Alicyclobacillus sp. SO9: one gene and its partner. The main gene of each other region encodes a partner of the protein of the gene in region 2 in a complex. Links are inferred from orthologs where the notes say so. Each region holds a gene or a part of one and is shown on either strand. Other genes may lie near its edges.

Region 1 (16,191 bases), 3.4 Mb from region 2 along the record:
GATGGTGTTACTTCCGACCGTCAATGCGACTGGACCTGAAGCACTTCCGCTCGTCAGCGACTTCCCATTCACTGTGACCGCAGCAGTATTGTCGGACACGGTTGGCGTCACGGTGATGGAACTCACGCTATTTGCCACACTCGCTGTATAGCTCGTTGTCCCAGAAGCAAATGTTGGACTCAAACTGCCATTGGACAGCGTCAAACCGCTCAAGTTGGCGTTGCTGCTCTTCGCGCGGTTTACATCAACTGTGTAGGTATTGGTTGTCGTTCCGTCTTGTGCTGTCACCACCACCAGAATCGGGTTGCTTCCAACGGTCAAGGCGACTGGGCCCGAAGCACTTCCGCTCGTCACCGACTTCCCATTCACCGTGACCGCAGCAGTATTGTCAGACACGGTTGGGATCACGGTGATGGAACTCACGCTATTTGCCACACTCGCTGCGTAGCTCGTTGTCCCGGATGTAAACGTTGGACTCAAACTGCCGCTGGATAGCGTCAAACCGCTCAAGTTGGCGTTACTGCTCGCCGGCGCTCTATTTACGTCAACCGTGTAGGTTTTCGTCGTCGTGCCGTCTTTCGCGATCACCACGACTGTAATCGGGTTGCTTCCAACGGTCAGTGGAATACTGCCTGACGTACTGCCGCTTGCCACGGTGTTGCCATCGACTTTCACAGTATCCCCAGGGTCTCCCACAGTTGGTGTCACCGTGATGGAACTCACGCTATATGCCACACTGTCGGTGTAGCTTGTTGTCCCGCTCGCAAAAGGAGATGACAGCGTCCCTTGGTTTAGACTCAGGCCGCTTAAAGTCGGCTCGATAGAAAAAGACTGCTGCGTCGCATACACTGCCGTATTATAAGTATCCTTTGCACTCACGTGCAAGGTGTAGGTTCCAGCGGCCAGTCCAGCAAGGGAAATCGGGTAATTGATTGATTGGGCGCCGCCGGTAGCGTACACGGTAGAGGTGAGACTGGCTACGGAAACATTCGAGTGGTTGAAAATGTCATATTTCATAGTGATAGGTTCTCCGATGCTTCCGTCAACTAGCGAACTGGTCACTGACAACGTATCCTTCGCGGCCGAATGACCATACGTCGTCGGCGCGAGCGGATTCACAGTAAGACTTGGCTTGAACCCAAGCAAATAGGGTGTCGTGCTCCCGGATCGAATCCCCCACGAGGGTCCTGTAATGGTGATGGTATTTGCATATATTTGATTATTATTGTGATCCGTATAATGAAGCGTCAAACCTTGAAATGCCCCATTGGTGATAGTTACCGTTGACTGACCGGGACTAACAGACACATTTTGTGAGTGTCCACTAGAATCACTGAGCGTTATTGTACCAATCGTATTTTCTAGATATTTATAAGTTATTTTGTTTCCTTTCGTGATTGCCGCCCCTGTGGTACCGGATACCGTGACTGAATTAAGATTAGTAGGAAATGTTTTTGGACTGGGAATTCCAACTGTTGCCGAGGTCGTAAAATCCCACCCGGAACCGTAGGTCGATTGTAGTTCCATATTCGATAACGACTGCACGGAAGATCCAGTGACGGAGCTCCATCCTTTTACATTGTAAGCACTTAATGGAGAAACATTCGTATAACTATCACTCACACTTCCATGGTTATATGCCACAACTCCGGCCTTAGCGCCACTGCCAACACTCACACTTCCGGTGAAATAGGCATTCGAAATGGAACTTTCGTTGTCTCCCACTAATCCGCCGGCATTAGAAGCGCTCCCTCCCCTCACACTCCCGATGGCAAAGGCGTTTGTAATGGATCCGTAGTTCATTCCCACTAAACCGCCGGCAGGGACGTTTGATCCGGTTGATTTCACGCTCCCGGAGACATAGGCATTTGTAATGCTTCCAAAGCTTTCTCCCACTAACCCACCGACATAACCGGTACCGGCTACATTCACGCTAGTCAATCCGACGTTTTCAATAGTTCCAGCTTTAAGAATATAACCGAAGAAACCTGTATAAAACGTCTTATTATTGATGGTTACATGGGATATCGTATAGCCGCCACCGTCGAATGTGCCGGTAAATGAAATACTGCTGCTCCCAAACGGGACCCAGTTGTAACCACTGAGGTCAATATTGCTCATCAACAAATAGTTCCGAGACAACCACGTAGAAGTCTGGTGCTCATCGATGTATTCTAGTTGTCCAACCGAAGTGATTTCGTAATATGTTTTTCCACCGAGATTAGTGGTCTGCGTAGGCGCAGAAACCGTTGTGCCTGCAAAAGCGGATGGTGCAGGTGTAAGCAGCATCACCCACCCAGCTGCCATAAGAGCAGCACCACTTCGTAGCCAATGCTTGCGTTTTTTCACATTTTTCTCCCCTTTAATGAGTGCACGTCGTTATCCGTTCTTGGTTATCGGGTTATTCCAACACGTTGGGGGATTATCACGAAAGTAATTCCACACTTGCTCTTGGAGTGGTCCACATAGGGAGGTAGGAATTGCAGATATGATTCTTCACTTGTTACACCACTTTCGACCCCAGTTGAACATATTTGACATGCACAATTATACTATAAAATATCAATAACGACATATGTCCAAACGAGATTAGTAATAAGCCTTATTTGATAACCTCACGTAATGAGTTGGCTACACATGAATTGGGATTCTTGTATTGGAGATGACAAGACAAGGTAGAGATCTTAGGACAAGACGCCTTCTTCATCAGATGGTCAATGGTTCCGGGCTGGTGTTACAGGACGATATGTTGATATGCAATACAGATTTTCTGATGTCATGATGTCGCCCTGTTACCCCATAAGGATTGGAGGATATTTTCATGTCCGATGTCGACCAACAAATTAATGTTTCAACGACTGATTCTGACTTACCATTTCAGTTATACATGGCCATGCGCCGTTATTGTAAAGTACAGGAACGCATCCGAACCAAAGTTGGCAAGAGTATTGGTCTAACTGAAGCTCAGTACTATTTGGTCCGGGCACTGGCACTCAGCAGTTCGAGACTCTCGTATACGCAACTTGCAAAACGCACTAGCTTGTCCCACAATTCCGTCTCCACTTTAGTCAAGGGACTTGTTAAGTCGGGTGTTATCCAGAAACATCCCTATCCAGACGATGGCCGAATCACCGAACTTTCTCTCAGTTCGCAAGGAGAAGCAATGGTTCAGAATGTATTCAAATTCAGTAAGAGTCAACAGAATGTCCTGCAAAAAGTAATACGGATGATTGAAGAGGACGACTTGCTCCGAAAACTCGGCGAACTCGAGAAGCTGGCGCTAGAGTTTTTCGATGATACGAATATGTAGTTCCAGATGATTGGCTGTTAGACACTAGCTGAAAGTCATTGAGCGTATAGACGATTTTTGCAATCGCGGACTGGTCTGTGTTTGTTTAGCCATAATCGAACGAATGTGGAGTAGATTGATATAAGTCGGGTCGGTTCCTGGCATGAAGTTCGTGTATCTTGCGGTGGAGTTATGAATGCACTGGCACGTCCTTGGTGAAGGCGACGGGAATATCCGTTTCTCCATTAATTTTTGCCTGCGGACGCCAACTCCACGATGCAAACCTTAGCGGACTGAAACAGATGCCGTGCTCCTCGCACAGACCGCTCGTCCGCGCGGGACTGAACCCGTGGCGGCCTTTCTGCCTCATCCCTTCCACCACACGAAAAAAGCACCCTTTCGGGTGCTTTCGTGTGGTGGAGGCGACGGGAATCGAACCCGCGTCCGAAGACCTCGCCACATGAACTTCTACGGGTGTAGTACGCCTACTAGATGTCCTCAGACGACGCGGACGCACACGCTCCGCCATGAGTAAGTTCGCGATTTTTCGCTGGCGGTCCGCGAACATCTACCGTCAGCTATCCCGCTAGGTTGGCATCACAGCGTGTGCACGGGCGACACTCAATGTGATGGCCTAACTACAATTAAGCAGCTAGGGCTAAATTGCTGTTTGAGGTAAAGCTTTTTGCTTTGCCAGTTACATTTAGGTCTGCGTTTTTTACGTGGCCTCGCAGCCCCACGACCCGCCATTCATGCTCAAACAATCCCCGTCGAATCCAAAACGCCCCCATGTATGAGGCTCGACGTCACTGCACAACACAACTGCATAACACCAGCATAGCTGTACAGCTCGAGCACAAGTGGTAACTGGTTAAACACCGTAGTGCTTGTAATTCCTGTAATGCCTGTTTGTTGCCTTGCACGAAGTACGCGTAGCACACAGTACTTACTGCGCTTGGCTACACTTCTATTCTACATCATGCGGCGACTTTACGACAGTCTAAATTCGTTCCGTCGTTTCCTGCTTTTTCCGCCCTGTCATCAGGCGACATGACCGACGCAGTCAGTCATGGCCTTCGGGGCGGGTTGCAATTATACCGCGGAATGGTCAAAAGCGTCAACCTGGTTCCCGACCATGCAACTTGAGGTGACTTCGGCCTTTACAAGCCTTTACAAGCCTTTACAAGCTTTTACGAGCTCACTCTGACTTGGCTGCCTTGCTCTTGCTCTTTTTACGCTTCTTCTTGCCTTTTTTTCCGTTCTTTTGGCTGGACTTGGCTTTACTCTCAATTTCTGAAGTCCCGGGCACTGCACCATCAACGTCATGGTCCAAAGTCTCTACGGCACCTTTACTTCTACCTTTGCCCTTGCCTTTTCCATACCTGGTCTTGGTATACTTTCCTTTTCGGCCCTTGCTACTGCCTTTACTGCTGCTCTGGCTGCTGCCTGTGCGGCTGTCATCCCCGGCACCAAACCCGCCTGCTCTCCGGGTTGCTGAGCCCTTGCGGGTTCCGGGTCCGTTCCGTTTTCCTTGGCTTCGACTCCGACCGCCTCTGCTGTCGTTCCTGTCTCGGTCGTCTCTACCTCGTGCAGACCTGTCGCGTCCTCGGCCGCCTCTGCCGGGACGCTGGGGCCGCGAGAGGTATTCGCGCTCTGCAACGCGGCGCTCTCTGTCTTCGGGACCCAAGTCTTCGTCGTATTCGACGACGGCCTGCCCTGATGCAAAGACCATTGTACCTTCTCTGTAATGCTCCATCATCTCAAAGTCGATGGTGAGGGCTTCCTTGTTGGCGGCGGCAACTTTGACGCGAACGGGATCGCCGAGGCGGAAAACACGTCGGTTTCGCTCACCCACCAGAGCCATCTGCCTGTCGTTTAAAACATAATAATCATCGGTCAAGTAACTGATGTGAATCAGGCCTTCCACACCGTTCTTCAACTGGATGAATAAACCGAACTGAGTCACACCGCTGATGAGACCATCGAATTCTTCACCGAGGTGCTGCTGCATGTATTCGACCATTTTGAGTTGATCACATTCGCGCTCAGCATCCTGCGCATTCCTCTCCCTGTCACTGGAACGAAGGGCTGCGTAGTCAACCTTTTCATGCAATTGCTCTTCCCGCTGTTCGGACAGTTTGCCCTTCGTGAGAATCTCACGCATAATCCGGTGAATCATAAGATCCGGATAACGACGAATGGGTGACGTAAAGTGGGTATAGTAGTCAGCAGCAAGACCAAAGTGGCCTGTACAGTCAGGTGCATAGCGAGCTTGCCGCATCGATCGCAGCATTAAGGTTGAAATCACCCGCTCCTCGCGTTTGCCCCGCACTTTATCCAAGACTTCCTGCAGTGCACGGGGATGCACAACGTTCCCGACGCCCTTTACGTGATAACCGAAGTTATGGATGAACTCGTTGAACTCGGACATCTTACTGACATCCGGTTCTTCGTGAACACGGTACAAAAATGGTACATTGAGCCAGTGGAAGTGCTCTGCAACGGTTTCGTTGGCAGCGAGCATGAACTCTTCAATGATGCGTTCGGCAATCGATCGCTGGCGCGGAGCAATATCGATAGGACGCCCGAGGTTGTCAACGGCAACCTTGATTTCGTCAAAGTCAAAGTCGACTGCGCCGCGTTTCATCCGCCGACCCCGCAAGACCAACGCCAACTTTTCCATATGCTCAAACATTGGAATCAGCGGGCGGTACCTTTGGCGAGCGGCTTCATCGTGATCGGCGAGAATCTTCTTGACATTGGTATAGGTCATACGCTCCGTTGTCCGGATGACACTTGGGTAAATGTCGTGCCGCACCAACTCAGCATCAGGTGTCCACTCCATCTCACAGGTCATGGTCAACCTGTCAATGTGAGGATTCAGAGAGCAGATGTTGTTGGAGAGGCGTTGGGGGAGCATGGGAATAACGCGATCGACCAGGTAGACACTGGTACCACGGCTCAAAGCCTCCCTGTCGAGCACACCGTTCTCCTTCACGTAATAGCCGACGTCCGCGATGCTGACACCAAGCAAATAATTTCCGTTTTCCAGAAGCCGCACGTGAACGGCATCATCCAAGTCTTTGGCATCTTCGCCGTCGATGGTGACAATAGTCTCATCCCGCAAATCTCTGCGGCCTTCGTAATCCTTCTCGGACAACTCCAAGGGAATTTCCTCAGCAGCGGTCAGAACGTCTTCAGGGAAGGTTTCCTCCAGACCGTACTTGCGAACCACAGCTAAAATGTCGATGCCTGGTGCATCCGGATGACCCAGAACCTCTACAACCCTGCCTGCCGGCCCCCTGGTTACGGTCGGAAACGACGTAATTTCAACAACGACAACATAGCCGTCATGGGCATCTGCCATGTCGTCCTTGTCAATGAAAATATCTTGAGGGAACCGCCTGTCCATGGGTGCAATAAAGGCGTGGTTCCGATGGCGGGTAAAAACACCGACGACTCGCTGTTGAGCCCGCTCCAATATCCGAATCACCTGGCCCTCGCGCAGATTCCCTGAGGCCCGCTTTTCGATGCGCACCATCACTCGGTCACCGCTCATGGCCCCGTTTAAATCGGTGGCAGCGACGTAGACGTCTTCTTCATCGGATTGATCCGGTGACAGAAACCCAAACCCCCGTGCTTTCAACTGCAACTTGCCCACCACAAGGTTCATCCGCTCCGGCACACCGTAGCGATTGGTTCGGGTCCGGACAACGTCTCCGTTATCCTCCATTTCATTCAAAAGCCGTACAAACTCCTTGAAGTCATCTGCCGCTTCCACTTGAAATTCCTCTGTCAGTTCTTGCACGGTAAGAGGCCTGTACACATCGTGCCTCATAAATTCCAAAACCGTTTCACGGTCAAACAATACACTCAACTCCCGCTTTCACGCTGGCCTGAACTAGCCCTGTACTTTGACGTCACCGTCATTGCTGTACTTCTCCAGTAAAGCAGCCGCCGTCGCTTCTCCAGTAGATCACCTGGATTTACTTTCCCAGTAAGCAACTGGACTTACTTCTACAACAAGGGTCTACAATTACTCGCGCAGCAAGCAACTGCTGTCTTCAGCGCTGTCTTACTATCATTGTTTCCAGGCACAGCTTGACAATACTCTAAGCGTCCACTTTATACCATAATGTCAAAAAAGCAAAGAGCGGGTTTGGCCATGGACAAATACACTTTCGGAAATGGAGTGGAGGAAGATGGTGCTGAACGCAGCTGAGCGTCGCTCTAAGGTTCTTCGTCCGGGCTCAGTTCTCCTGTCCAGTGCGCTTAGTGATAGGGATCCTTTTGCTCCCTATCACTAAGCGCGCCAAAGAATAGTGATCCATTCGATCACTATTGCAAGCGGACCGTCTTGAATAGTGATCCCGTTGCTCCCTATTACCTACCCTCCTTTCTGCCGTCTCCCACATTAGGGAGCATTTATGACAATAACGTTCCCGGGCACGGAGCATTAAGGATCATTGAGATCCCAATCCCATTGGGCCAGCACCATTAAGGACTACGGCGATCACTAACTGCCGCACGCCAGTCCTGCCAGCCTGCCACGGCAGCGGGATCGACAGGATTTAACGGGTTTGAACAAGACATGAGCAGAATAGAGGAATTTATTAACTTTGAATACTGTTACATCCAGTTCGATGCACAGCAGAGCCGGTGCGCGGTCTCTGATGACATCGACGAAAAGCTAATGTGGTAAAAAGGAACGCAACTTCCAACTAGAGATTGGTGGAAAATTGAAAACTGCTTCGATTCGAGGAATGATATGAGGAAGATATAAGGAAGATATGAGGAAGATATGAGGAAGATTGTGGCTTAGTGATCGTTTCGCTCCCTATTTTGATACCTCCCAGACAATAGTGATGGTTTCGATCACTATCACCAACAGGTCCTCCAAAATAGGGATCCCTTTGCTCCTTAACACCCCCGCACCCTTTTGACGCTGCCGAGATTAGTGTCCATTTATGACACTAATCTCTTCGGCAAGGTGGCATTAGAGATCATTGGGATCACAATCCCACAGCCGTTACGGTGAATAGGGATCTTTTCAGGCACTAAACCGCCCTCACCAACTCACCCCGTACCAACTCTAACAGCCCCACCTGAACCGCACCCTCCCTGACTCACCGCACCAACTCTAACCGTATTAACTCCAACTGCCTCACCTTAACGCCCGCACCCATCCGGTCCTGACAACCTTAACAACATCAACGTCAACTTAAGACGAATTCCGCTGTTGCTCCACTTGCAGACTGTCAAGGAAGTCTAATACGTACTGTTGCACCTTGTTTCGGTCTCCTTCGAGACAAAGCATATGACCGGAATTTTCTAAATAGTGAATCTCTTTAATAAATGAAGAGACGGTCGCGTGGGCGTATTCAGCACCTCTTGGTTCTACAATTTCGTCCTGGCGGCCCTGTATAATGCACACTGGCTGCGATATATCAGGAAGAGCTGCCTTTCCTCTGGTGACTAGGCGCCGCATCTGCTGAACACTCTTAAGAGGAACCTGAGACATTTTATCCATCCGCGTTTTGAGGTCATCACGAGAGAAGCCATTGGAGTTCCATGTTGCCTTAATCAGGTTGGCCATTTCTCGAAACGTTTGCTTTGAGCCAAGGTAGTACACTGCTGGAGCCAACATGGTGACCGATTCAACGGGGTATTTTGCGGCTAAAACTGCGCAGACCATAGCACCTGCAGAAAATCCGATTAAATGTACTTTTTCGTACTGGTGCATAGCTTCCTTCAGGGTTTCTTCTACACCCCGTATCCATCCGACAGCCGTGGCTTTCTTCAGGTCTTCCTTGGTTCCGCAGTGCCCTGCGAGAACTGGCAACAGAACCTGGTATCCGGATTTCTCCAACACACTGGCTAAGGGTTCTAATTCCTCTGGGCTCCCTGTAAATCCGTGCACAAGGATACACGCGTCTTTGCCCATGCTACGTTCCTCCCACGGTTGTTCCTGTGAACACAAGAAATCTCGAGACTCTGCGAGTGTACTTCCCGGCGTCCATCCTCGTCAATTTCCAAATCCTGCAGTTCAAATAGAAATTGCATGTACCGTCATATGTACCTGCCATTCGCCTTGTCCACAATAGCCGCAGGAAAGGCGCCGACCTGCGAGGACGACGCCTTTCTCTTAGAGTGTGTGCGTAAACATATAAGCAATAAAAAGTGTCGTTGCAAAAAACAGAACTGCAATGACCACAGTGACTTTGGCAAGGAAGGAATCCAGTCCTCTCGACTTCCTATTTACGGACTGGTCTGCACCTCCTGTGATGACTCCGGACAGTCCTGCACTTCGTCCAGATTGGAACAAAATCACTGTTATCAACAAGACACATAGGATGACCAAGACAATCTTGGCAGCCGTTAACATCCCGTGTCACCTCCACTCGTCCCCGCATACGTGAGATTAAGTCTATCACGAATTGGCCGAGCGGACAAATGTGGATAGACCTGCATAAGTGGCACTGGCACCAAGCATCTCCTCAATACGAAGCAGTTGATTGTATTTCGCAACTCGGTCTGTTCTGGTTGGAGCACCGGTTTTGATTTGACCGGTATTCAGTGCGACAGAAATGTCCGAAATTGTGGTGTCTTCGGTCTCACCTGATCGGTGCGAAATCACTGAGCTGTAACCTGCCCTGGTTGCCATATCAACACACGCAAATGTCTCTGTCAAGGTTCCAATCTGATTTACCTTAATGAGAATGGAGTTGCCTACTTTAGACTCTATGCCTTGTCTTAATCGTTTAGTATTGGTCACAAACAAATCGTCGCCAACGAGCTGAACCTTACTGCCAAGAGCCGTGGTGAGTTTTTGCCAACCGTCCCAGTCATCTTCGGCCAAACCGTCTTCCAAAGAGACAATGGGATAACGGGACACGAGGGACTCGTAGTAGCTAATGAGCTCATCTGCTGTTCTTACGACACCCTCACCCTTGAAGTTGTACTTGCCGTCTTCATAAAGTTCCGTAGACGCTACATCCAGAGCAATGGAGACGTGCTCTCCTGGCTTATAGCCCGCTTTCTCAATGGCATCCACAATTGCCACAATCGCTTCTTCATTGGTTTTCAGATTCGGAGCAAATCCGCCTTCGTCGCCAACGGTGGTTTCGAGGCCCTTTGCACTCAAAACCTTCTTCAGACTATGGTACACTTCTGCGCCCATCCGCAGTGCTTCACGGAAGCTTTCTGCGCCATGGGGGACAATCATAAATTCCTGGATATCCACAGTATTATCTGCGTGCTTGCCGCCGTTCAGAATGTTCATCATGGGTGTAGGCAGTACCTTACTGTACGTCCCGCCAAGATAGCGATACAAAGGCAATCCCAGTTCTGCGGCGCTAGCCCTTGCAACAGCCATGGAGACACCCAAAATCGCATTGGCACCCAGTTTTCCTTTGTTGTCGGTTCCGTCAAGAGCAATCAGTGCTTCATCGATGTCTACTTGTTCAGTAGATTCTTCACCCACCAACTCCGGTGTGATAATTTCGTTCACGTTGGCAACTGCCTTTTTCACACCTTTGCCATTGAACCTATTCTTGTCTCCATCTCGCAGCTCGACAGCCTCATGGGCACCCGTAGATGCACCAGACGGCACAATTGCACGTCCTACAGCACCGCTGTCTAGTTCAACTTCAACTTCTACAGTAGGATTTCCACGAGAATCAAGGACTTCTCTTGCATGAATATCAAAAATCTCGGACATCAGGCATTCTCCTTCGCAGTGTATTTTTTAAGACCTTTGCATCCTTCTCAACTATCCGGTTATGTACCGCCCCTTATTATGGCACGGAGGCGGAATCTGCACCATACCGGTCTTACCTCGCCATTACTTAAATCAGCGCTATTACTTAAATCAGCGGTTTGCCCGTCATTTCTTCAGGCTGTGCTACTCCCAAGAGCTTCAGCATTGTGGGAGCCAGGTCTGCCAGTATGCCTTCTTGCACAGTGACACCGCGCTTCGTCACCACCAGCGGTACGAGACTGAGGGTATGTGTTGTGCAGACATCACCCTTGTCGTCAATCATGATGTCGGCATTACCGTGATCGGCCGTAACTAAGGCGACCCCACCCTGCTCTTCGATGGCCTCCAGGACTGTTCCAAGGCATGTATCCACCGCTTCTACAGCTTTAATGGCAGCTTCCAGACTACCCGTATGTCCAACCATATCCGGGTTGGCGAAGTTGAGAATCATTACGTCAATATCCCCTGATTTGATTCGCTTGGCTGCGGCATCCGCCACTTTGTAAGCGCTCATTTCAGGCTGCAGGTCATAGGTTGCGACCTTGGGCGAAGGAATTAAAACGCGTTCTTCCCCAGGAAATTCTGCTTCCCGTCCACCCGAGAAAAAGAATGTGACATGAGGGTACTTTTCAGTTTCTGCGACCCGCAGTTGGGTTAGTCCATTTTGAGCCAGGACCTCTCCCATAGTATTGTCCAGACTGACGGGCTTGTAGGCGACGTCTGCATTGACGGACTCACTGAACTTTGTCATACAAACATAGTAGACATGAGGGGAATCCGCTCCTCTGTCAAATTCGCGAAAGTCTTCGTTGGTGAAAGCTCGAGAAATCTGAATTGCTCTGTCAGGACGGAAGTTGAACATAATGACGGCGTCGTCACTCTTGATTTGACCCACCGGATTGCCGTTCTCATCTGTCATGACAATGGGCTTAATAAATTCGTCTGTCACATGCGCATCATAGCTTTCTTGAACGCCCTGAACCGCGTCTGTCATTTTCTTGCCATCGCCGTAAACCATGGCTCTGTATGCCAGTTCGGTGCGCTCCCAGCGATTATCCCTGTCCATTGCATAATACCGGCCCACAATAGACGCAATCTGACCCACACCAATTTCATCCATCTGTTGCTGTAAATTGCGTACAAAGTCGATTCCAGATGTGGGAGATACATCGCGGCCGTCTGTCACAACGTGCACATAGACCTTCTTCAGTCCGCTATTCTTTGCAAGTTTTAGCAATGCGTACAAGTGCCGGATATGACTGTGCACGCCGCCGTTAGACGCAAGACCCAAGAGATGAAGACTGCTGTTATGCTCCGACGCGTGGTTGACGGCTTGCTTCAAAACTGGATTCTCGTAAAATCCACCTGTCTTCACATCTTCGTTCAGACGGGTCAAGTCCTGATATAAAATGCGGCCTGCCCCGATATTTGAGTGTCCGACTTCCGAGTTTCCGAACTGTCCTTCAGGCAATCCCACAGCTAACTCACTGGCACGTAGATAATTGTGCGGATACTCCTTCCAGATACCATCAAAAACTGGCTTGTTAGCTTGAGCGACTGCGTTTCCGACGACCGTATCACGCATGCCAAAGCCGTCTAGGATGATAAGCGCAACCGGGCTCGTCCCAGGCGCCTTCTGACGTGTAAAGTCTGCGTTGTCCATGGGTTACACCCCCTTACAAATTTCAGCCGCCATTTGCGCAAAAGAATCCGCCTGCAGGCTGGCTCCACCGACAAGTCCACCGTCAATATTCGGCTGTGAGCACAGTTCAGCTACATTGGCGGGTTTGACACTGCCGCCATAAAGAATGCGAATGTCGTCTGCTGTAGCACCGACTTTTTGACGGAGAGCGGCGCGCAACTCCGCTATGACTTCTTCAGCTTGCTCGGACGTGGCGGTACGGCCTGTGCCGATTGCCCAAACTGGCTCGTAAGCCACGACGCAGCGGCCTATTTCTGCTTCGGTTAGTTCGGCCAGTCCCTTGTTCAACTGATTCCGAACTACATCCAAAGTCTTCCCCGCATCTCGTTGGTCGAGCACTTCACCGACGCAAAGCACGGGCGTCATTTGCTGACTGAGTATGGCCTTTACTTTCTTGGCGATGATTTCGTCGGTCTCTCCAAAGAGTTGTCTGCGTTCTGAGTGACCTGCCAACACATAGACTGTCTCAAACTCTTTCAACATAGACGCGGAAATTTCGCCGGTATATGCACCGTGTTCTTCAAAGTGTACGTTCTGTGCCCCCAGTTTCACATTGGCCGGCAGCATCACACGAAGAATATGTAAGCTTGTGAAAGGGGCGCAGACAGCATAGTCCGCATCGTTGCACAGGCTTTGCGACTGTTGTCCAAGTTGCTCGGCAAACTCACGAGCCTCTGCAACGGTTTTATTCATCTTCCAATTCCCCATTAACAAAGGTTTTCTCGCCACGCAGCAGTCCTCCTTTGAATTTTTCCTGTGAGTCTTTGGTGCTAAACCAGGATGCAAGCTAAAACCGAACCAATTACCTGTCTGTAAGAGCTTCTACGCCTGGCAAATCTTTGCCTTCAAGAAATTCCAAGGAAGCGCCGCCGCCTGTTGAAACATGGGACATTTTGTTCCCCAGGCCCATTTCTTCAACTGCAGCCACGGAGTCTCCGCCGCCTACAATCGTAGTCCCGTCGACTTTTGCCATAGCCTCTGCAATCGCTTTGGTACCCACTGCAAATGAAGGCATTTCAAAGACGCCCATGGGGCCGTTCCAGACGACCGTCTTCGCCGCTTCGATGACGGACTGGTAGCGCTTGGCAGTTTCCGGTCCAATATCGAGAGCCATCCCCTGTTCAGGCATAGCATCGACGGCATAGGTTTCGTATGCAGCGTTCTTGTCGAAACTCTCTGCCACGACCAAATCGGTGGGAAGTAAAAACTCACATCCTTTGGCTTCAGCCGCTTTGAGTAATGTAGAAGCTGTAGTGAGCGCATCTTCTTCAACTAGCGATTGGGCAAGCTGTTTACCTTGAGCCTTCAAAAACGTATTGGCCATTCCGCCGCCAATCAAAATTTGGTTGACCTTGTCCAACAGGTTTTCAATGACTCCAATTTTGTCAGATACTTTGGCACCGCCAATAACGGCTGCAAAGGGACGATCAGGATTAGCCAACGCTTCCCCCATAACCGCAATTTCCTTCTCCATCAAAAAACCTGCGACTGCTGGCAAGTACGCTGCAACACCAGCTGTCGATGCATGAGCCCGATGGGCTGTGCCAAAGGCATCGTTGACATACACATCGCCAAGACCAGCCAACTGCTTCGCAAAGCTCTCATCATTCTTAGTTTCTTCTTTATGGTAACGGAGGTTTTCCAGCAACAGTACGTCCCCGTTTTCCATGGCTGCTGCCGCGGACTCCGCATCGTCGCCGACACAATCACGCACATACTTGACGTTAGCTTCCTTCAAAAGCTCCATCAAATGCAACGCTACCGGTTGCAGCGAGTACTCAGGCATCCGCTCTCCTTTTGGACGTCCCAAGTGGCTCATTAAAATGACTTTCGCACCCTCTTCAATCAAATAACGGATTGTAGGAAGGGCGGCGCGAATCCGCGTGTCGTCGGTAATCGTATCTCCGTTCATCGGCACGTTAAAGTCCACGCGTACCAGCGCTCTCTTACCTTGCCAGTCCACGTCGCGAATCGTTTTCTTGTTCATGTTCATGGAAAGAAGCCTCCTTGGCTCGTACGAGCTTCGTTCTCCGGTCTTTCGTGGTTCCTTACGGCGGCGTTCATGTTCATGGGTGCATGCACTTCATTCATGCCTTAACAACATCAATGTCACACCAGCAGATCACGTGTTTTCCCCAGTAAAATGGGGAGAACACGCGGATCCTCCCCATTGGCTTCTATTGTATCAGACCCTCTGCAGACTCAAAAGTTGCAGAGTTGGATGTACATTACACGTTGACAGGCATTTTGCTTCCGATGTATGCAGCCAAATCAACAACACGGTTTGAGTAACCCCACTCGTTGTCATACCAGGACAAGACTTTCACCATGTTGTCCATCACCATGGTGGATAGTGAATCTACGATGGAAGAGCGAGGATCTCCGTTGTAATCCTTTGAAACCAGAGGCTCGGTGGAATACCCCATGATGCCTTTCAAGCTTCCCTCCGTTGCCTTTTTCAATGCCTCGTTAACACTCTCGACAGTAGCATCCTTTTCGACTTCCACTGTCAAGTCAACAATGGATACGTTTGGTGTCGGTACACGCATAGCCATACCGTTCAATTTACCGTTTAATTGCGGCAGAACCAAGGAGACTGCCTTTGCTGCGCCGGTCGTCGTTGGAATGATGGAGAGTCCTGCGGCACGAGCACGCCTCATATCCTTGTGGGGCAAGTCAAGAATTTGCTGGTCATTTGTATAGGAATGAACTGTTGTCATCAAGCCTTTGACAACTTTAAACTCCTCATCCAGCACTTTCGCTACTGGCGCTAAGCAGTTGGTCGTACAGGAGGCGTTGGAAACCACGTGGTGGTTGGCAGGATCATACTTATCCTCGTTGACACCCATGACAATGGTAATATCTTCGCCTTTGGCAGGTGCAGAGATGACAACCTTCTTGGCACCGCCTTTGGTAATATGTGCTTCTGCCTGCTCCTTCTTAGTGAAGCGGCCGGTGGATTCGATAACGAGATCGACACCGAGTTTACCCCAAGGAAGATTTCCGGGATCGCGTTCAGCCAAAACCTGAACCTTCTTCCCATCCACCATGATGGCTCCCTCTACAGCCCGGACATCAGCTTGAAGCCTGCCGTGCACAGAGTCATATTCCAGCAGCATTGCCAGCGTCTCTGCATCCGTCAAGTCGTTGACGGCAACAATCTCCATATCCTCACGATTCATAGCAGCGCGAAACACGTTGCGTCCAATGCGTCCAAATCCGTTAATTCCAACTTTCAATGTCATTGCTCATCGCCTCCATAGTGCTGAATGATTTGTTTGGCAGCTCCCTCATCGGTGACAAGCACGTCAATCCGATAAGCTTTTGCCGCTGCCGCCATTGCGCGCGCTTTGCTGTGACCGCCGGCGACTGCCATTATGACCCGAATGTGATTGATATCAGCCAACCGGAGTCCGACAGTCGTCATGGAGTAAACGGTCT
Region 2 (11,684 bases):
TTGGTCTTAGCCGCATCTATTTGGTGTGGTGTGAGCTTCACATGCAGCACATTCTTCTTCTTCGGTGTATCAGCCTTGCGCACGTCGCCGTCCGCCAACAGCACGTATCTATCAGGAACGTGCCCGATTACGACTGCGTACAATCCAGCGTCGCGTCCGCGTGTGATTTCCACGATATGGCCAATTTCAGGCAGCGAAATGTGCTTCACCAACCACTCACCTCAAACCTGTAACTTGAGGAGAATACTCCTCACTTGACTATAGACCTTATCAATCGGTTGTTGGCCATCCACTTGCTGCAACACACCCTGATTGCGATAATAATCCACCAAAGGCGCTGTCTGTGAGTACTGCTCCAACCTGGTCTTCACCGCTTCTTCCGTATCGTCTGAACGCTGATACAGTTCACCGGCACATTTGTCGCAGACGCCTGCTTCTACAGGCGGCTGAAAGACAAGGTGATACGTAGTTCCGCAGGATTTACAGATACGCCGTCCTGTCAAGCGGGCTAACAGAACTTCTTGCGGGACATGGATATAAAGGGCAGTATCCAGTGTTCTCCCCATCTTTGCCAGACTCTCATCAAGGGCTTGTGCCTGAGCCAGTGTTCGGGGGAATCCATCCAACAGAAACCCCTTGTTCGCGTCATCCTGTGACAAGCGCTCATTCACGACACGAATGGTCAACTCATCGGGCACTAGCTTACCGCTGTCCAGATATTCCTTTACTTCCAGACCAAGGGGCGTCTCAGCTGCAATTGCAGCGCGAAACATGTCTCCAGTGGAAATGTGCGGTATTCCAAACTCATCGCGGACTTGCGCCGCCTGTGTTCCTTTACCAGCACCCGGCATTCCCAGCAAAATTATCTGCATCAAATATCCCCCTCGAACCTCTGAATCAGCGGATGAACCCGCGGTAATGACGCTGTAGCAACTGGCCTTCCATTTGCTGCAGCGTCTGTAGTGCAACACCGACAATAATCAGAAGTGACGTACCTCCCAGATACACTTGGTTGAGTCCAACTCCCGAAAGCAAAAGAAACGGCAACACGGAAATGAAGCCTAGGAAAAGCGCTCCGAGCACTGTGATGCGATTGATGACCTTAATGATATACTCCTCTGTTTCCCATCCAGAGCGGACACCCGGAATATACCCGGCATTCTTCTGCAACTGCTCTGCCAGCTGCTCTGGATTTATCTGCACATGAGTATAGAAGAAGGTAAAGGCGATAATCAAAACAACCTCTACGCCAATGTACCAAGCTGAGTTGGGAAACAGATACGTCATGATAAACTCAGCCCAACCCTGTTTAGAAAAGTATGTTGAAAGTACATAGGGCAGCATTAAGAGTGATACTGCAAAAATGACGGGAATCACACCTGCAGCATTTACCTTAAGCGGTATGTGGGTCTGTTGACCGCTGTAGACTGTCCGTCCTACCACCCGCTTGGCGTACTGCACTGGAATCCTTCTCTCTGCTTGTTGAATGTACACAATCAAGGCAAAGATAATAATAATGCCAGCCACCATTATTGCCACTTTCAAGATACTGATAAACAAATCAGAGGAGTGACCGACAAACCACTTCTGGGCAACTTCCTGCCCCAACTGTCCCAATCGTGCAATGATACTGATGAAGATAATAATGGAGATACCGTTACCGATGCCCTTCTCCGTTATCATCTCACCAAACCACATCAACAGCGTGTCCCCGGCAGTGAGCGTCACCACAATGATGGCGTACCACCACCAGTTCTCCTTATACAAAAGGTGTTGCATGCTAAAGTTGAATGTTAGAGCTGAGGCCTGCACGAATCCCAAAATCACTGTGAGATACCGAGTCACCTGCGTGAGTTTTCTTTGGCCTGACTCGCCCTCTTTTTGCCATTCCTCGAACCGTGTGACAACGCCGGACTGCAGTAGCTGCACGATGATTGACGCTGTAATATACGGCGTAACGCTCATCGCAAAAATGGAAAAGCGATAGAACGCCCCGCCGGAAAACATATTCAGCAAATCAAACAGGGCGTTCTGCGAGTTACTTAGCAACGACGTGTTCATATCCGGGACAGGAAAGTAGCTCCCGATGCGATAAATCGCAACGACCATCAGAGTAAAGAACAGACGTCTGCGCAGGTGCTTTAGTCGCCACAGGTTTAGGAAAGTCTGCACCTATATCACCTCGACGGTGCCACCAGCGGCCTCAATCTTCTCCTTTGCTGCTCCGGAAAAGGCGTTGGCGCGAACGGTCAGTTTTACATTCAAGTCACCGGACCCAAGCACCTTCACTCCATCAAGCAGTTCCCGCACCATGCGGCGCTCTTTCAGAAGTTCCGGAGTAACAACGGTATCCGCTTCAAACTCGTTTAATCTCTCTAAATTGACCACTGCGAGCGTCTTCTTAAAGCGGGCATTGGAAAAGCCGCGCTTCGGCAGTCTCTTGAAAAACGGCGTCTGTCCACCTTCAAAACCAGGCCTTACACCACCGCCGGAGCGAGCCCATTGACCCTTGTGTCCGCGGGTCGAAGTCTTACCCATTCCTGAACTCGTTCCGCGTCCCACGCGCTTGCGGCTGTGTTTCGAACCCTCAGCAGGCTTTAAATCGTGTAATTGCAAGAATGACACCTCCTTGTCTTTTATTCGCCAGCTACCTCGCTAACTTCAACAAGATGCTTAATTCGATTAACCATCCCGCGAATAATCGGCGTATCTTCTCGAACTACGGTTTGTTGGAGCTTCCGTAAGCCCAGGGCGTAAGCTGTGTCACGCTGATTCTGAGGACGGCCGATGGGACTGTGCTTCAAGGTAATAGCTAATTTATTCGCCATCTCTGCTCCTCCTTAACCGAAAATTTCTTCTACAGTTTTGCCGCGCAGACGAGCCACTTCTTCCGCACGTTTCAATTGCTTTAGCGCATCCAGCGTAGCATGAACCATGTTGATTGGGTTCGCTGAACCAAGGGATTTCGTGACAATATCCTTAATCCCGGCCAATTCCAGTACCGCACGGGAGGGTCCGCCTGCAATCACTCCGCTTCCTTCCGGTGCCGGTTTAATCAGAACACGTCCGCCGCCAAAGCGACCAACGGTCTCATGAGGAATTGAGGTGTTCTTCATGGGTACCTGGATAAGGTTCTTCTTTGCATCTTCAATGCCTTTGCGAATGGCCTCAGGAACTTCCTGGGCCTTGCCCAGTCCAGCACCTACATAGCCATTTTCATCGCCGACGACAACCAGTGCTGAAAAGGAGAACCGACGACCGCCCTTGACAACCTTGGCAACGCGGTTCACAGCTACAACGCGTTCACTCAATTGAAGTTGATTTGGATCGATGAGCACAGAGACACCTTCCTTTCGATTAAAATTGCAGTCCCGCTTCGCGCGCTGCGTCCGCTAATGCTTGAATCCGTCCGTGATATAGATAGCCTCCGCGATCGAAAACAACAGAAGTCATTCCTTTTTCCACAGCACGTTTGGCAACCAATTGGCCTACCAACTTAGCGGCCTCGATGCTGCCGCCATTCTTGACAGCGTCCTTCAGTTCACTGTCTAGCGTAGAAGCACTGACCAGAGTCTGCCCTGCGGCGTCATCAATGACTTGAGCGTAGATATTCTTGTTGGAACGATATACATTAAGGCGGGGACGGCCTGAAGTGCCAGAGATATTCTTACGCACACGCAGGTGCCGCCGTTGCCTTGAGCGATTGCGATCCTCTTTTGTAATCACGGGGAGTCACTCCTTTCTCTGCTGCAAAATTACTTCTTACCAGTTTTACCGACCTTGCAGCGGATAACTTCGTCTTCATATTTGATTCCCTTGCCTTTGTACGGCTCAGGCTTCCTAATCTCACGTACTTTGGCAGCGTATTCTCCCACCAATTCCTTGTTAATACCTGTTACAACCAGTTTGGTAGGTGACGGGACGTCCACGTCAATGCCATCCACCTTTTGGGGTTCCACCGGATGTGAATAGCCCACAGACAGGGTCACCGTAGCCCCGTTCTTCGCGGCACGGTACCCAACTCCCATCAGGTCCAGCCGTTTGGTGAATCCGTTCGTTACGCCTTCAACCATGTTGTTAATGACGCTGCGTGTAGTGCCATGTAAACTCCGGTGTTTTTTGCTTTCACTTGGGCGCTCGACAGTGAGCACCTGGCCCTCCACGACCACCTTCATCTCAGGGTGAATCGTCCTTGTCAAGGTACCTTTTGGCCCCTTCACTGTCAATTCGTTACCCTCGAATCCAACTTCAACACCCGATGGAATTGTTACAGGTTTCTTTCCAATCCGTGACATCTTTACACCTCCAATCTTGAGCGGTTACCACACGTAACAGAGTACTTCTCCGCCAACGCGCGCCTTCCGAGCTTCTTTATCCGTCATAATGCCGCTGGACGTGGAAAGCACTGCAATCCCCAGTCCGCCCAATACGCGGGGCACATTATCATGGGATGCATACACACGTCGGCCTGGCTTACTAATGCGCTTGAGTCCTGTTATAACCTTTTCCTGGTTCTTGCCATATTTCAAAAACAGGCGAATTACGCCTTGCTTCTCATCGGAGATAAATTCCGCATCTCGGACAAAGCCCTCTTTTTTCAAGATGTCGGCAATGGCCTTCTTAATGTTCGATCCAGGTACTTCAACTTTATCGTGTCCCACCGAGTTGGCGTTGCGGATTCGTGTCAACATATCCGCAATTGGGTCCGTCATCACCATATCTCGAAAACCTCCTTCCCTCTACCAGCTGGCCTTTTTAACTCCGGGCAACTGACCCTTATAGGCCAATTCACGGAAACAGATACGGCAGATTCCAAACTTGCGTATAACCGAATGCGGACGACCGCATACTCTGCAACGAGTGTATCCCCGCGTGCTAAACTTCGGCTTTCTTTGGGCCTTTATAATCATGGACTTTTTCGCCACGTCATCAAACCTCCTGTCAGTGGTTTGTCTTAAGACTTCCGAAACGGCATGCCCATTAATGTCAGGAGAGCTCGCGCTTCCTCATCTGTGTTGGCAGTCGTCACCATTACAACTTCCATGCCGCGGACTTTATCAACTTGGTCATACTCCACTTCGGGGAAAATCAACTGCTCGCGCAGTCCCAAAGTATAGTTTCCTCGTCCGTCAAAGGCCTTCGGGGAAACTCCTCTAAAGTCCCTGACACGGGGTAAAGCAATGTTCATCAATTTATCGAGAAAATAGTACATCCGCTCACCGCGCAAGGTCACTTTCGCCCCAATCGGCATCCCTTGCCGCACACGGAACTGAGCAATCGACTTCTTCGCCCGTGTAACAATTGGCTTTTGACCTGTAATCAGTTGCAGGTCACCCACGGCTGCATCTATTGCTTTCGGATTCTGTACAGCTTCACCGAGACCCATATTCACAACTGCCTTTTCAATCTTCGGCACTTGCATTACGGTATCGTAGGAAAACTGCTTCATCAATTCTCCAGCTACCTGCGTCTTGTAGTAATCGTACAAGCGAGTCAATGTATTGCCTCCTTTCACCTGGCTACTAGTCAATCACTTCGCCAGACTTTTTGGCATAGCGAACTTTTTTTCCATCTTCCAAAACCTTGTATCCAACACGGGTAGGCTCTCCGCTTTTGGGATCGGCTACTGCTACGTTAGAAATGTGAATCGGGGCTTCCTTTTCCAAAATACCGCCCTCAGGATTTGCAGCATTGGGTTTTGTGTGGCGCTTCACCACATTCACTCCCTCAACAAGAACCCTGGATTCCTTCGGGAAAACCTGTAGGACACTGCCCTTCTTGCTCTTGTCCTTACCAGCGACAACAACAACTTTGTCTCCCTTTTTAATGCGTACTTTCGGCATTTGTCAGTGCACCTCCTCGCCAAGCCGGGCAATTGATTGGAATGCCCGCTCGCAAGTTTCCTTATACTCGTTGGTCCAAGGCACTAGAGCACCTCGGGAGCCAGTGAAATGATTCTCATAAAATCCCGTTCGCGAAGTTCTCTTGCAACAGGCCCAAAGATACGCGTACCTCGGGGTCCCTTGTCGTCGCGAATAATGACTGCGGCATTCTCGTCAAAGCGAATGTAAGATCCGTCAGGCCTTCTGAGACCGCGGCGCGTACGCACCACAACGGCCTTGACAATGTCACCCTTCTTAACAACGCCCCCGGGTGTTGCACTCTTCACAGAAGCGACAATGACGTCGCCGATATTGGCCGTTTTACGGTTCGATCCTCCGAGTACACGGAAGCACATTACTTCCTTTGCACCAGTGTTATCCGCAACAGTCAACCTGGTTTGAGGCTGAATCATGGTCTTTCCTCCTCTCGACCGTTAAATCACAACAGCTTTTTCGATGATTTCTAGTAAACGCCAGCGTTTGTCCTTGCTCAGCGGACGAGTTTCCATGATTCTTACGGTGTCGCCTTTCTGTGCTTCATTGTTCTCGTCATGCACCTTAAACTTCTTCGTACTGCGAACCGTCTTCGCATACAATGGATGAATCACGTTTTCTTCAACCGCTACAACGATGGTCTTTTCCATCTTGTCACTGACCACTTTCCCTGTCCGTACTTTGCGGTAATTCCGTTCCACACAAACGCCTCCTTTCGCTACTCAGATTTAACCAATACCTAGTTCGCGTTCCTTTAGTACGGTTTTGGCACGAGCGATATCTTTTCGTACTTGACGAATTCTCATCACATTTTCCAACTGTCCGGTGGCGAGCTGGAAACGGAGATTAAACAACTCGTCCTTCAACTGGTCCACTCGGCTCTCAATTTCCTCGTTGGACAAGTCGCGGAGTTCATTAGCTTTCATCAGCCTCACCACCTACTTCCTCACGAAGAATGAACTTCGTTTTGATTGGCAGCTTATGTGCAGCAAGACGCATCGCTTCTCGCGCTACTTCCTCACTTACGCCAGCCAACTCGAACAGCACTCGACCCGGCTTCACAACTGCTACCCATTTCTCCGGTGAACCTTTACCGCTTCCCATCCGAGTCTCGGCAGGTTTTTGTGTAACTGGTTTACTCGGAAAAATCTTAATCCAAACTTTCCCGCCACGTTTAATGTAACGAGTCATCGCAATACGCGCGGCCTCGATTTGGCGATTCGTGACCCAAGAGGCTTCTAGGGCCTGCAGACCAAATTCTCCAAAGGTCACCTCTGTGCCGCCTTTGGCATTACCCTTCATGCGTCCCCGATGCTCTTTACGGTGTTTAACGCGCTTTGGCATTAACATGGATTAGTTACCCCCTTCCTCGGCGCCCTTCCTGTTCCGTTGCGGGAGAATCTCTCCGCGGTATATCCAAACTTTCACACCAATACGTCCATAGGTGGTATGGGCTTCCGATAGTGCATAATCAATATCTGCACGCAAAGTGTGCAAAGGAACTGTTCCCTCTGAATAACCTTCTGTACGTGCAATTTCAGCGCCGCCAAGGCGACCCGATACTTGAACGCGAATTCCTTGCGCTCCTGCTCTCACACTGCGTTGAATGCCTTGCTTCATCGCGCGGCGGAAAGACACCCGGCGTTCCAACTGGCTGGCAATGTTGTCCGCTACCAATTGTGCAGACAAGTCGGGTTGCTTAATCTCCGAAATGGAGATGTGGACTCTCTTCCCTGTCAGAGCATTGAGTTGATTGCGCAATGCATCTACTTCCGAGCCGCCTTTACCAATCACCATTCCTGGCTTCGCTGTGTGAATCACAACATTGATTCGATTGGCAGCACGCTCGATGTCGATTGACGCTACAGCTGCATCCTTCAGTTTCTTGGCGATAAATCCCCGCATCTTCAGGTCTTCATGCAGCAAATCTTGATAGTCTTTCTTGCTGGCGAACCACTTGGATTCCCAGTCGCGAATTACACCGATGCGCATTCCTACTGGATTGACCTTTTGACCCATGCCGGCTTTATCCCTCCTTTTTCTCCGCAACAACCACGGTGATATGACTCGTACGCTTCATGATGCTGTATGCTCTACCCTGAGCACGCGGGTGGAACCTCTTCAGGGTCGGACCCGGATCTACGTACGCTTCTTTAACATACAGATTGTCAACGTCCATATTGTGATTATTCTCGGCATTCGATACTGCAGAGTGCAACACCTTTTCCACTACAGGCGATGCTCCGCGAGGTGTCAGCTTCAAAATGGCGAAAGCCTGCCCAACCTCTTTACCGCGAATCAAATCTACAACCAAGCGCGCTTTTCTGGGCGCAATACGAATGTATCTCGCCCGCGCACGTGTTTGTGTCGCTTCCATGCTTGTTCCCCCTTTCATCATTCACTACCGTGAACGCGAGGATTTTTCATCTCCTGCGTGCCCTTTAAAAGTTCGGGTAGGAGCGAATTCACCCAACTTATGTCCTACCATGTCTTCAGATACGTATACCGGCACATGCTTGCGGCCGTCGTGAACTCCGAATGTGTGTCCCACGAACTGCGGAAAAATTGTGGACCTGCGAGACCACGTCTTGATGACACGCTTTTGCCCGCTGGAGTTCATGGTTTCAACTTTCTTCATCAGATAGTCATCACAAAACGGACCTTTTTTCAAGGAGCGACTCATCTCAAAACCTCCTCTCGTGATACCGTAGCTTAGGTACTAGAACAACTTTTATTTTTTCTTCCTGCGACGAACAATGTACTTGTCTGTCGGACTATTTTTCTTGCGCGTCTTTTTACCAAGCGTCGGCTTACCCCAAGGCGACATTGGCGACTTGCGGCCAACCGGAGCGCGGCCTTCACCACCGCCGTGCGGATGGTCTACTGGGTTCATGACAGAACCGCGGACCGTCGGGCGTTTATTCAGCCACCGTGACCGGCCGGCTTTACCAATGTTCACATTCTCGTGATCAAGGTTACCTACTTGACCGATGGTTGCCCGACACTCGAGACGCACCAACCGAACTTCCCCGCTGTCGAGACGAACCTGAGCGTAGCCCTTTTCTTTCGCCATCAACTGTGCAGCCGCGCCTGCCGCTCGCGCTAGTTGCCCGCCGCGGCCAGCCTTCAATTCGATGTTGTGCACAACAGTACCTACAGGAATAGCAGATAGCGGCAACGCGTTCCCAGGACGAATGTCTGCTCCGGTGCCCGAGACAACCTTGTCTCCAACTTTCATCCCGTTCACAGCCAAAATGTAACGCTTTTCGCCGTCCGCGTAGTGCAACAACGCAATCCGCGCCGAACGGTTTGGATCGTATTCGATTGTCGCAACCTTTGCAGGTACGCCGTCTTTATTACGTTTAAAGTCAATCATACGGTACTGGCGTTTATGACCACCGCCCTGATGGCGTGTCGTAAGTTTGCCTTGATGGTTTCGTCCGGCTCGCTTTTTCAGCGGTGCCAGCAAGGACTTTTCCGGTCGGTCGGTCGTGACTTCTTCAAATGTCGAGACAGACATGAACCGACGACCCGGTGAAGTCGGACGATACTTTTTGATGCCCACCGAGATAACCTCCTTCTATTACAAAATCCCTATTTAAGCACCAAAGAAATCAATGGGCTTAGAATCCTCGGCCAATGTAACAACGGCTTTCTTTCTTTCAGAAGTGCGACCTACGTTTTTGCCAACCCGCTTTAGTTTCCCAGGCACTCGGATGGTATTCACCTTCGCCACTTTGACATCGAAGATTTTCTCGATTGCCTGGCGAATTTCGGTTTTATTCCCACGCCGATCCACTTCAAACACGTACTTGTTTTGTTCCATCAGGTCACTGGAGCGCTCCGTGATAACCGGGCGCTTAATGAGGTCACGCGGATCCATTACGCGAACACCTCCTGAACTTTCTCCACTGCATCCTTGGTCAGGACGATATGGGAGTGTTTAAGCAGCTCATAAACGTTCAAACTTTGAGCCACGGTATATTTAACATTTTGCAGATTTCGAGCCGACAGCTGTGTGTTGGATTGCAAGCTGGAATCCACAATCAAAGCCTGTTCCAACGAAAACTGCCCCATGAGGGAAATAACCTGCTTCGTCTTGACTTCAGGAAAGCTAAGTTCGTCAAGAACAATCAGTTTACCCTCGTCAAACTTGGCGGTCAGCGCACTGTACAGTGCCGCCCGCCGAACCTTCTTGTTAATTCGCTGTGAGTAGTCTCGGGGTTGCGGCCCAAAGACCACGCCGCCGCCTTTCCACTGTGGCGAGCGGATACTGCCCTGACGCGCTCGTCCTGTGCCTTTTTGGCGCCAAGGTTTCCTGCCGCCGCCGCGTACTTCGGAGCGTCCTTTTGTTTTGTGAGTTCCGCTGCGCTGGCCAGCAAGGTATTGCAACACCGCCTGGTGCATCAAGTCTTCTCGAACCGGAGCCGCAAACAGGCGGTCATCAAGCTCTAACTCGCCTACCTGGTCTCCGCTGATGTTATACATCGGTACTTTCGGCATCTGTATTCCTCCCTTCCACACGTTACTTCGATATTGATTTAACCGCCGTTCGAACGGTTACGTAGGAGTTCCTCGGTCCAGGCACGGCACCTTTCACGAGCAACACATTCCGGTCGGCGTCCACTCGAACGATCTCTAAATTCTGAACCGTTGTCCGTTCTCCGCCCATGCGTCCAGCCATGGTTTGGCCTTTCATGACGCGGTTAGGAGCAATCGGACCCAAAGAACCCACACCACGGTGGTATTTTGAACCATGTCCCATCGGACCGCGATGCTGGTTGTGGCGTTTGATCGGGCCGGCATAACCTTTACCCTTCGACGTCCCAACAACATCGACAACGTCTCCGTTCTCAAACACGTCGGCACCTAATTGTTGCCCAACTTCGTACGCGTCAACGTCCACCCCGCGCAATTCGCGAACATACCGCTTCGCAGCAGTGTTAGCCTTAGCGGCATGACCCTGCTCAGGCTTCGTGGCCCGGTTCGGCTTTTGATCTGCAAAGCCAATTTGTATTGCCGAGTAGCCATCTGTACTGTCCTGCTTTTTCTGCAGAACAACACAAGGCCCGGCTTCGATTACCGTTACCGGTACAACCACGCCCTCTTCGTTGAAGATTTGGGTCATACCGAGCTTACGGCCTAAAATGCCCTTCATAATCGCACCTCCCTGAAGCAAAAGACACTTCTATGTCAATTCTTATTCCGCTCACATGCGGCACTACAGCTTTATTTCAATGTCAACGCCAGACGGCAGATCCAGACGCATTAATGCATCTACGGTCTGCGGCGTAGGATTTAAGATATCAATCAGACGTTTATGCGTTCGCATTTCGAACTGCTCACGCGAATCTTTGTATTTATGGGGTGCTCGCAGAATGGTGTAAATCTGCTTATCAGTCGGCAGCGGGATGGGCCCCGAAACCAACGCACCCGAGCGTTTCGCGGTATCCACAATTTTTTCCGAAGATTGATCAAGCACCTGATGGTCATACGCTTTTAGCCGGATACGAATCTTTTGCTTCGCCATATGTTTTCCCTCCTTTGTCGCCCAATTTTATGGACATGCTCAGCAGAAACCACCTCATTGGTGCCCCATATGGCTGAGGACACATAAGCAACCTTCTGCCTCATCGCTGTCAGAGACCAACATTCGACAGTATACTAGACATTTGTGTGGATTACAAGGAATCTAATAAAATTTTATAAGGATTCACGAGGGGGAATTGCTACGGCCATCACAGAGGGTGGTGAGCGCAGGATTTCTGACTGCAATTGGCAGGCCAACATTGTCATGCGACCCATAAT

What was found.
Region 1: the proteins of secY (region 2) and secG are in contact, whole or in part, in a crystal structure (PDB 5AWW), measured with the Thermus thermophilus proteins. The link is inferred for Alicyclobacillus sp. SO9 from one-to-one orthologs. Residues at the interface, in WP_096411648.1 of Thermus thermophilus: Leu14, Gln16, Arg17, Phe20, Ile34, Pro35, Pro37, Ile72, Arg108, Arg109, Asn112, Gln113, Arg116, Ile117, Ile120, Pro145, Gly146, Trp147, Phe152, Phe155, Val156, Val159, Thr160, Val162, Ala163, Gly164, Ala166, Leu167, Trp170, Glu173; in WP_223903268.1 of Thermus thermophilus: Tyr5, Ile9, Tyr12, Leu13, Ala16, Leu19, Val20, Val23, Leu24, Gln26, Glu27, Pro28, Gln30, Gly31, Ala32, Asp34, Leu35, Met36, Gly37, Gly38, Ser39, Ala40, Asp41, Leu42, Phe43, Ala45, Arg46, Val48, Tyr53, Thr56.

What each region holds. Positions count from the first base shown.
Region 1 is NZ_CP066339.1:1,287,625-1,303,815, reverse strand. What follows is about bases 8,055-11,017. They hold secG (preprotein translocase subunit SecG), read right to left. Parts: upstream 9,675-11,017; coding sequence 9,435-9,674; downstream 8,055-9,434. Other genes in these bases: eno (phosphopyruvate hydratase), read right to left, coding at 9,720-11,009; GI364_RS05740 (alpha/beta hydrolase), read right to left, coding at 8,511-9,233. In the rest of the region: GI364_RS05760 (cadherin-like beta sandwich domain-containing protein), read right to left, coding at 1-2,349; GI364_RS05755 (MarR family winged helix-turn-helix transcriptional regulator), read left to right, coding at 2,822-3,310; rnr (ribonuclease R), read right to left, coding at 4,488-7,157; gpmI (2,3-bisphosphoglycerate-independent phosphoglycerate mutase), read right to left, coding at 11,155-12,711; tpiA (triose-phosphate isomerase), read right to left, coding at 12,715-13,479; pgk (phosphoglycerate kinase), read right to left, coding at 13,553-14,737; gap (type I glyceraldehyde-3-phosphate dehydrogenase), read right to left, coding at 14,979-15,995; GI364_RS05705 (sugar-binding transcriptional regulator), read right to left, coding at 15,992-16,191. UniProt on the Bacillus subtilis protein: Involved in protein export. Participates in an early event of protein translocation.
Region 2 is NZ_CP066339.1:4,678,067-4,689,750, forward strand. What follows is about bases 36-2,945. They hold secY (preprotein translocase subunit SecY), read right to left. Parts: upstream 2,173-2,945; coding sequence 898-2,172; downstream 36-897. Other genes in these bases: GI364_RS21810 (KOW domain-containing RNA-binding protein), read right to left, coding at 36-209; GI364_RS21815 (adenylate kinase), read right to left, coding at 222-872; rplO (50S ribosomal protein L15), read right to left, coding at 2,173-2,616; rpmD (50S ribosomal protein L30), read right to left, coding at 2,637-2,828; rpsE (30S ribosomal protein S5), read right to left, coding at 2,841-2,945. In the rest of the region: more of GI364_RS21810, read right to left, coding at 1-35; more of rpsE, read right to left, coding at 2,946-3,338; rplR (50S ribosomal protein L18), read right to left, coding at 3,358-3,726; rplF (50S ribosomal protein L6), read right to left, coding at 3,756-4,295; rpsH (30S ribosomal protein S8), read right to left, coding at 4,320-4,718; GI364_RS21855 (type Z 30S ribosomal protein S14), read right to left, coding at 4,740-4,925; rplE (50S ribosomal protein L5), read right to left, coding at 4,955-5,497; rplX (50S ribosomal protein L24), read right to left, coding at 5,523-5,843; rplN (50S ribosomal protein L14), read right to left, coding at 5,927-6,295; rpsQ (30S ribosomal protein S17), read right to left, coding at 6,317-6,577; rpmC (50S ribosomal protein L29), read right to left, coding at 6,605-6,802; rplP (50S ribosomal protein L16), read right to left, coding at 6,792-7,226; rpsC (30S ribosomal protein S3), read right to left, coding at 7,230-7,895; rplV (50S ribosomal protein L22), read right to left, coding at 7,903-8,253; rpsS (30S ribosomal protein S19), read right to left, coding at 8,278-8,559; rplB (50S ribosomal protein L2), read right to left, coding at 8,608-9,441; and 4 more genes. UniProt on the Bacillus subtilis protein: The central subunit of the protein translocation channel SecYEG. Consists of two halves formed by TMs 1-5 and 6-10.